Linked DNA regions of Thermus aquaticus. The protein of the gene in region 1 interacts with the protein of each later gene in a pairwise test. Links are inferred from orthologs where the notes say so. Each region holds a gene or a part of one and is shown in the gene's direction. Other genes may lie near its edges.

The links.
Region 2: the proteins of rlmB (region 1) and BVI061214_RS06175 interact in binary tests that used the Escherichia coli proteins (3 or more experiments, as listed by UniProt). The link is inferred for Thermus aquaticus from one-to-one orthologs.

The regions. Positions count from the first base shown.
Region 1 is NZ_LHCI01000106.1:420,291-426,276, forward strand. Bases 3,021-5,928 are described here. They hold rlmB (23S rRNA (guanosine(2251)-2'-O)-methyltransferase RlmB), read left to right. Parts: upstream 3,021-4,070; coding sequence 4,071-4,787; downstream 4,788-5,928. Other genes in these bases: BVI061214_RS03230 (hypothetical protein), read right to left, coding at 3,021-3,074; BVI061214_RS03235 (LOG family protein), read right to left, coding at 3,071-3,586; BVI061214_RS03240 (universal stress protein), read right to left, coding at 3,596-4,030; BVI061214_RS03250 (M20 family metallopeptidase), read left to right, coding at 4,792-5,862; BVI061214_RS03255 (hypothetical protein), read left to right, coding at 5,847-5,928. Outside these bases: amrS (AmmeMemoRadiSam system radical SAM enzyme), read left to right, coding at 1-222; amrB (AmmeMemoRadiSam system protein B), read left to right, coding at 210-1,004; BVI061214_RS03215 (Uma2 family endonuclease), read left to right, coding at 1,009-1,563; BVI061214_RS03220 (hypothetical protein), read right to left, coding at 1,560-1,949; BVI061214_RS03225 (HAD family hydrolase), read right to left, coding at 1,960-2,709; more of BVI061214_RS03230, read right to left, coding at 2,706-3,020; more of BVI061214_RS03255, read left to right, coding at 5,929-5,986. UniProt on the Escherichia coli protein: Specifically methylates the ribose of guanosine 2251 in 23S rRNA.
Region 2 is NZ_LHCI01000106.1:931,019-933,875, reverse strand. It holds BVI061214_RS06175 (bifunctional ADP-dependent NAD(P)H-hydrate dehydratase/NAD(P)H-hydrate epimerase), read left to right. Parts: upstream 1-633; coding sequence 634-2,082; downstream 2,083-2,857. Other genes in the region: BVI061214_RS14030 (hypothetical protein), read left to right, coding at 2,166-2,297; BVI061214_RS06180 (SIR2 family NAD-dependent protein deacylase), read right to left, coding at 1-594. UniProt on the Escherichia coli protein: Bifunctional enzyme that catalyzes the epimerization of the S- and R-forms of NAD(P)HX and the dehydration of the S-form of NAD(P)HX at the expense of ADP, which is converted to AMP.

The DNA.
Region 1 (5,986 bases):
CGGCACGCCACCTTGGTGCGGGCCTACGAGATCGCCAGGGAAGAGGGGCTCAGGTTCGTCTACGTGGGCAACGTCCTGGACGAAGCAAGGAGCTCCACCCGCTGCCCGGACTGCGGCCGGCTCCTCGTCTGCCGGCGGGGGTTCAGGGCGGAAACCCTCTGGCAGGAGCCCGGGGTCTGCCCGGGGTGCGGGAGGAGGATTCCCGGCGTATGGACCTGGTGAGGCCGGCCTACGTGGCGGGGCAGTTCTACCCCGGGGAACGGGAGGCCCTTCGGGAGGAGGTCGCTTCCCTTCTGAAGGCCGCCAAGACCCCGCCCCTCCCCGGGGTCCGGGGGGTCCTCGCCCCCCACGCCGGCTACGGGTACTCGGGGAAGGTGGCGGCGGAAAGCTTCCAGGCCCTCTCCGGCTTTAGGGGCCAGGCGCAAAGGGCCATCCTCCTGGGGCCCAGCCACTTCGTCCCTTTCCTAGGGGTGGCCTTCTACCCCTACCGGGCCTGGCGCACGCCTCTTGGGGAGGTGGCCGTGGACCTGGAGGGGGGAAGAAGGCTTTTGGAGCTGGGCTTTCCCTTTCTAAAGCTGGAAGAGCCCTTCTGGGAGGAGCATAGCCTCGAGGTCCTCCTCCCCTTCCTCCAGGTGGCCCTCCCCGGGGTGCCCATCCTGCCCCTCCTCTTCGGCGAGGTGGACCCTTTGAGGGTGGCCGAGGCCCTCTTGCCGGAGCTTAGCCCCCAGGACCTGGTGGTGGCCAGCAGCGACCTCTCCCACTACCACCCGGACCCCGTGGCCCGGGAGCGGGACAGGAGGACCCTGGAGATCGCCCTAAGCCTGGACGCCGAGGCCCTTTCCCGGGCCGAGGCCTGCGGCCGCCTCCCCTGGGCCAGCCTCACCGCCCTGGCCCGGGCCCAGGGCTGGAGGCCCAGGCTTCTGGCCTACGCCACCAGCGCCGAGGTCTTCGGCGACCGCAGGCGGGTGGTGGGGTACGCGGCGGTGGCCTACGGGCTAGACTGAGACCATGACCCCGGTCCGCAAGCGCTTCACCGCGGAGGAATACCACCGGATGGTGGAGGCGGGCCTCCTAGGGGAGGACGACCGGATGGAGCTTTTGGAAGGGGAGATCTGGCAGATGAGCCCCATCGGAAGCCGCCACGCCGCCGCCCTGCGCCGCCTGCGCCTCCTCCTTTCCCCCCTCGAGGCCCAGGGGCGCTGCCTCATGGCCATCCAGGACCCCGTGCGCCTGGACGCCTTCTCCGAGCCGCAACCGGACCTGGCCCTCCTCAAGCCCCGGGAGGACCTGTACCGGGAGGCCCACCCTGGCCCCGAGGACGTGCTTCTCCTGGTGGAGGTGGCCGAGTCCTCTAAGGCCCACGACCTGGAGCGCAAAGTGCCCCTATACGCTCGGCACGGAATCCCGGAGGTGTGGGTTTTGGACCTGGGGGAGAGGGCCCTCCACCTCTTCCGCCATCCCTCGCCCCAGGGCTACCGGGAAGCCTCCCTTCTCAAGCCCGGGGACCGGGTGAGCCCCCTGGCCTTCCCCGAGGTGAGCCTGGAGGTGGAAAGCCTCCTCTAGAGCCGGAAAAGGGGCCGGAACCAGGGGATGGAGAGGAGGAGGACCAGAAGGGCCAGGCCGAAGAGGAGCCGGGCCAAGGGCTTCCCCTTCCTGGCCTGGGCGAGCCCCCCGTGGGCCAGCCCCAGGGCCAAAAGCCCCCCCACCCAGTGCTCGGCCACAAAGTAGCGGGCCTCGCCGGGGGTGCGCATGACCTGGTCCAGGGCCGCCAGGGCCCCCTGGAAAAGGGGGCTAAGGAAGGCCAGGACCACCCCCAAGACCACCTGCAGGGTGAGGGTGTGGGCGAAGAGGGCGCCCGGGCGGGGCCTGGGGTCAAGGAGGGTCCAGAGGCCAAAGAGGAGGACCAGCCAGCGCACCAGGTTGTGAAGGACGAGAAGGGCCTCGTACATGGCCCGGAGTCTACCCCAAAAGGGCCAGGGCCTCCCGGAGGTCCCTCACGCTGAGGTGAGGGGGAAAGCGGGGGTCAGGGGGGCGGTAGCCCCGGTCCACCCAGACCGCCTGGATGCCGGCAAGGAGGGCCCCCTGGATGTCCCGCTGTGGGTTGTCCCCCACCATGACCGCCTCCTCTGGACCCGCCCCGAAGGCGCAGAGGGCCATGCGGAAGAGCCTGGGGTCCGGCTTGCCCAGGCCCACCTCCCCGGAGACCAAGGTGAGGGGGAAGGCCTCTATAAGCCCCGCCCCCACGAGCTTTTCCCGCTGGAGGTCCGGCACCCCGTTGGTGAGGAGGACGGGGATGGCTCCCTTCGCCCTTAGGGCGGCCAGGAACTCCGGCACCTCGGGGAAGAGGGGAAAGCGGCGCCTCTCCCGGAAGAAGGCCTCGGCCAGCTCCCCGGCCCTTTCCACCGGCCCCCCCAAGGCCGCCAAGGCCTCCCGGAAGACCCTCTGGCGGAAGCCCTTGGCCCAGGCGGCCAGGCCCTCGAGGCCCGGCGTGGAATACCTGGCCCAGAGGGCTTCCAGGGCCGAGTGGCCGATGGCCTCTGCCCAGGGATAAAAGGGGGCCTCCTTGAAGAGGGCCTCGGCTTTGGCCTTCACCGCCGGGAAAAGCCCCTCCACCCCCAGGGCCCTTCCCAGGGCCTCCAGGACCTCCCGGCTCACCCGGTGGTCCTCTAAAAGGGTGTCGTCCAGGTCCAAAAGCCAAAGCCGCTTCACGGGCCCTCCCGCACCAGCACGGGGTTCTCCCCCGGGTCAAAGAGGAGGAGGTGCCCCCCGGCCTCCAAAAAGGCCAGGCCGTACTTGGCCAGGCGCAGGCGCTCGTGCTCCAAGCTCGCCACCAAAAAGACGAGCCGCCCCTCCTCCAGCCGCACCCGGGCGAAGCCCTGCCCCTCGGGCCTGGGCCTCTGGGGCCCGCGCTCCACCCCTCCCGGGCCCGGCCTTAAGAGGAGCAGGGGGCCTTCCCGGGGGGAAAGCAAAGCCTCCCTCTCGGGGATGAGCTCCTCCAGGGCCAGGCCCAGGGCCTGGTAGAAGCTCACCCCCTGGCCCAAATCCGGCACCTGCACCAAAACGGTCTCGCTCACAGCGACCTCAAAAAGGCCCTCAGGTCCTCCTCGTCGGCCACCACCTGGACCAGGTCCAGGTCCTCCCGGGCGATCTCCCCGTGGGGTCGGAGGAAGGCGAGCCAGTAGGGGTCCACGGCCAGGGGCCGCCCCAGGCCCCGCCTCAGGTAGAGGAGGTTCCAGGCCAGGGTGAGCTCCGCCAGGGTACCCACCCCGCCCGGCAGGGCCAGGTACCCGGCCCCCAGGTCCAGAAGGCGGCCGATGCGCTCGGGGAGGCTGTGGGCGGGAAGCTCCAGGTCCACGTAGGGGCTTGGCCCCGGCCTTTCCGGAAAAAGGGCGGGGGCCGTGACCCCCACCACCAGGCCCCCTCTGGCCTTGACGCCCTTGGCCAAGGCGGCCATTCCCCCCTGGTACCCGCCGCAGGCCAGGCCGAACCTCTCCTCGGCCAGGACCTCCCCGTAGCGGACCAGCTTAGGGTAAAGGGGGCTATCCGGCGAGAGCCTCGAGGAGACGAAGGCCGCGACGAGGCGCATCAAGATGGCCTAGCGGCAGCGCACCACCAGGACTGGGACGGAGACCCGGTGCAGGACCCCCTCCGTCACCGAGCCCAAAAGGAGCTTGTCCAGCCCCGTGCGCCCGTGGGTGCCCATGACCAGGAGGTCGTAGCCCTTGGCCGCCTCCACGATGGTGGGGATGGGCACCCCCTCCTTGACCTCCCCCGTGGCCTCCACCCCCTTCTCCTGGGCCATAGCAAGGGCTTTGGCGACGGCCTCCTCCCCCGCCTTCCTCAGGTCCTCCAGGAGCTCAAGGCCATAGGGCACGCTCTCCGGGGCGATCCAGATGGCCTGGGCGGGGTTTTCCAGGACGTAGAGGAAGTGGACCTTGGCGCCCAGGGCCTTGGCCAGGCCCAGGCCGTGCTCCAGGGCCTGGAGGCTGCAGGGGCTTCCGTCGGTGGGCATGAGGATGGTCTTGTACATGGCACCTCCTCTTTTCATCATACCGTCGTAGACTCGGGCCATGTGGATCTACGGGCGGAACCCGGTCCTCGAGGCCCTCCGGGAAGGGCGGGCCAGGGAGATCCTGGTGGCCAGGGGCGTGGAGGGCTGGCTTCTAAAGGAGCTGGACCGCCTAGGGGCTTCCTACACCCTGGTCCCCCGGATTGAGCTGGACACCCTCCTCAAGACCACCCACCACCAGGGGATCGCCGCTTTGGTGGAGGAGCCCAGGTACGCCTCCTTGGAGGAGGCCTTCCTCCTGGCAGAGAGGCGGGGGGAGCCCCCCCTCCTCGTGGCCCTGGACGGCATCACCGACCCCAGGAACTACGGGGCCATGATCCGAAGCGCCCTGGCCCTGGGGGCCCACGGGGTCCTCTCCGAGGAGCGCCGGGCCGCCCCCCTTTCCCCTCTCGCCCTGAAGGCCAGCGCCGGCGCCGCGTTGAAGCTTCCCGTAATCCGGGTCAAGAACCTGCCCAGGACCCTCACGGCCCTCAAGGAGCGGGGGGTCTGGGTCTACGGCCTGGACCTTAAGGGGGAGAAGGCCCCAAGGGAGCTGGACTTCAAAAGGCCCCTGGCCCTGGTGGTGGGCTCCGAGGGGGAGGGGATGCGGAGGCTGGTGCGGGAAAGCTGCGACGAGCTCTTCCGCATCCCCATCCGGCCCGAGGCCGAGTCCCTAAACGCCTCCGTGGCCCTGGGCATCGCCCTCTACCAGGCGGCCCTGGCCCGGGGTGTAGCATAGGGGCGTGGACTGGGTCAGGCTCCTCTCCCGCCTCCTCCAGGCCCAAGGCCTTCCCGGCGGGGAGGGGGAGGTGGCGGGCCTCCTCCTGGAGGCCCTGAAGGGGATGGGCCTCGAGGCGGGGCTGGACGAGGCCGGCAACGTGGAGGCCCTCCTGGGGGAGAAGGAGCCCGAGGTGGTCCTCACCGGGCACATGGACGTGGTCCCCGTGGGGGACGAGGCCCTCTGGCCCCACCCCCAGGGGGCCGTGGTGGAGGGCGTGGTCTACGGCCGGGGGGCGGTGGACATGAAGGGCCCCCTGGTGGCCATGCTCCTGGCCCTGGAGGAGCTTAAGGGGAGGCCCCCAAAGGGGCGGGTCCGCTTCCTGGCCACGGTGCAGGAGGAGGTGGGGGGCCTGGGGAGCCGCCACGCCCAAGGGAGGCTTTCCCCCCTGGCCTTCGTCCTGGGGGAGCCCTCCGGGCGCAGGCTCATGCGGGGGCACCGGGGCCGGGCGGAGGTCTTCGTGGACCTGGAGGGCGTGGCGGAGCACGCCGCCCTTTCGGGGCCGGAAAACGCCCTCTACGACCTGGCCGAGTACCTTCTGGCCCTAAAGGCCCTTCCGCCTTTCCCGGGCCTCAAGATCACCCCCACCCGGGTGGACACCTTCCCCGGGGCCAGGAACCAGACCCCGGGGGTGGTGCGCCTTTACCTGGACGTGCGCTACGAGCCCGAGGCGGACCTGGAAAGGCTTTTAGAGGCCCTGAGGACCCTGGGGGATGCCTCGGTCTACATCCCCGAGGAGGAACGCGCCTCGGGGGAGGTGCGGATGACCATCCCCGCCCTCTGGCCCCCCTACCGCCTCCCCCCTGACCACCCCCTCCTAAGGGCAGCCCTTAAGGCCCTGGGGCAGGAGGAGGCCGGGCTTTGGCCCTTCACCACCGACGCCCCCTACCTGGGGGCCAAAGCCCCGGTCCTGGGCTTTGGCCCCGGGGACCCTGCTCTAGCCCACACCCTGAAGGAGGCCATCCCCCTCGCCGAGGTGGAGGCCGCGGCCCAGGACTACGTGCGCCTGGTGGAGGCCTTATGGAACGCCGCCTAGTGGCCGGAACCCCTTACCGGAAGCTCCTCACCGCCCCCAGGCCCGTAGCCGAGGGGGTGAAGGCCCGGCTGGAGGCCAGGGGCATCCCCGCCCTTCTGGAAACCCCCTTTGCCGGCCTCCCCGA
Region 2 (2,857 bases), 510 kb from region 1 along the record:
GGCGGCGGGCTCCACCTCGGCGCTGGTGCCGATGACCAGGGCGACGTCCGCCTCGGAAAAGGCCCTCACCGCCCGCTCCCAGGCCCCTTCCGGCAGAAACTCCCCGAACCAGACCACGTCGGGCCGGGCCCGGTGGCCGCACCGGGGGCAACTGGGAGGTGGGGTGAAGGCTTCGGGAAGGGGGAAGCGGTGGCCGCAGGCCTCGCACCGGGCCCTCAGGATGTTGCCGTGGAGCTCCACCAGGTTCCGGCTCCCCGCCCGGGCGTGGAGGCCGTCCACGTTCTGGGTGACCAGGAGGAACTCCCCACCCCTCTCCAGAACCCGCCTTTCCAGCTCCGCCAGGGCCTGGTGGGCGGGGTTAGGCCTGGCCTCCCGCACCTTGGCGATGCGCCAGGCGTACCAGGCCCAGACCTTCTCGGGGTCCTTGGCGTAGGCCTCGGGGGTGGCGTACTCCAGGGGGTTGAACTCCTTCCAGAGGCCCTCGGCGTCGCGAAAGGTGGGGATCCCCGAGGGCTTGGAGATGCCCGCCCCGGTGAGGACGGCCACCTTGCGGGCCTCCTCTAGACGCTTTCTCGCCTCTTCCAGGCTGCCCATGCCCCCATCCTAGACCATGGGCCGGGATATCCTGAGGGCGTGCGCGTGTTCACCCCCGAGGCCATGCGGGAAGCCGACCAGAAGGCGGCGGAGATGGGCTACCCCAGCCTTCTCCTCATGGAGTGGGCGGGGATGAAGGCGGCCCGGGTCTACAAAGAGCTCTTCGGCCAGCGCCCGGCCGTGGTCCTAGCGGGCAAGGGCAACAACGGCGGGGACGGCCTGGTCTTGGCCCGGCACCTCCTTTTGGAGGGGGTGAGGGTCCGGGTCTACGCTGCCCCCGACCAGGCGGGGGACGCCCTCCAGGCCAAAAACGCCCTCCTGGCCCACGGCGCGGAGCTCTACCCCCTGGAGGAGGCCGCATTCGGCGGGGGGGAGGTGGTGGTGGACGCCCTCTTCGGCACCGGGCTCAAGGGGCCCCTCACGGGTTTTTACGCCGGGCTCGTGGAGCGGGTAAACGCCTCGGGGCTTCCCATTTTGGCCCTGGACCTGCCCTCGGGCCTCCCCTATAGCCCCCACGTTCGGGCCACGGCCACCGTGGCCTTCGCCGCCTTCAAGACCCCCCACCTCTTAATGCGGGAGGCCTGCGGCAGACTCTTTCTGGCGGAGATCGGCCTGCCCAAGGCCCTCCTGGAGCGGGAGGACCTCCCCGAGGTGGCCACCCCGGAGGCCCTGAGGCCCCTCCTCCCCCGGCGCCCCCTCACCGCTCACAAGGGGAGCGTGGGCCGGGTGGGGGTTTTGGGGGGGTACCGGGGAGACGGCCTCCGCTACGCCGGGGCTCCGGTCCTGGCCGCCCTGGGGGCCTACCGCATGGGGGCCGGCCTCGTCCACCTGGCGGTCCCGGAGGGGACGCCCCTGGAGCCCCTGGAGGCCGTCTTCCACCCCCTGCCCGCCCCCGCCCTGCCCCCCATGCGGGTGGAGGCCCTGGCCGTGGGCATGGGGGGTGGGCCCTGGGGCGTCCTCTGGGCCATGCGGGCCCTCGAGGCCGGCCTCCCCACGGTCCTGGACGCTGACGCCCTCCACCTGGAGGTGGTGGCCGCCTACCGCCGGGCTGGGGCCAAGGCCGTCCTCACCCCCCACGCCGGGGAGGCGGGGAGGCTCCTGGGCCGGTCCCCGGAGGAGGTGGCCAAGGACCCGCTGGAGGCCGCCCGGACCCTGGCCCGGGAAACGGGGCTCACCGTGGTCCTCAAGGGAAACCCCACGGTGGTGGCGGAAGGGGAACGGCTTTCCCTGAACCCCACGGGGAACCCCGCCCTGGCCACGGGGGGCACGGGGGATGTCCTCTCCGGGGCCATCGCCACCCTGCTGGCCGCCGGGCTCCCCCCCTTTGAGGCCGCCCGGCTTGGGGTCTATCTCCACGGCCTGGCCGGGGACCTCCTGGCGGAGGAGAAGGGGGTGGGCCTCCTGGCCAAAGAGGTGGCGGAGGCCCTACCCCGCGCCCGAGAGGCCCTCCTTTCCGGGACGCGAGGGGCGCCGTGGGAAAGGGTTTAGCGCCCTTTCTCTTGCCCATCTAGGCCCGTTGCCGATCCAAGCCCACGCTTCCCATGCCAAAGGGGGGACCGAAACCCTAAGGTGTGCTTGGCCGGGCCCGCCGCCCCACGCCCCGGGCTGAAAAGGAGCAGGGCCAGGATAGCCCCCAAGTGGAAGGGATCCCCCGCCAGCTGGCCTACCTGGTGGGCGACGGTTCCGGGGAAGAGCAGATCTAAAACAAAGTAGAAGAGGACCAGGGCCGGGAGAGAAAAGCCTATCACTTTAAGGGAGTTGAAGGCTACGCCCCTTCCCAAGACCTGGTAGGAGGCCAGCGTCGCGCCCACGCCCAGCAAAAACTGTAGCCAGGCCCAGCTGCTCCTCTGCTCAAGGAGGTAAGCGAAGAGCACCAGGGCAGCGGTTAGCCCCAAGAAGAAGAAACTTCTCGCAGCTTTGGTTACCCAAGGTGACATCCTACACTCCTTTCATCTGCACTGCCGTTCGCAAACCTCACGACACTCGTTGTAAACGATTACTCTACAAATAGGTTGCAAAGGAGGAGGAACAGGTGTACAAATGACATCCCGCACAGGAACGCACACAATATAGCATACAATCCTGCAAACCGGGTTAGGTGATGATCCTCCACCTCCTCCGCCATCCCCAGGGTCCAAGCAGGGCTGGGCCCCACAGTTAAGGGGAGAAATGGCGTTTTCCACCTCTGGTTCAATGGGGAAGGTGCAAGTTTCGCCCATGGACCCCTCTGCACGAGCTGTTGCCCACAAGCCCAGCAGAAGAA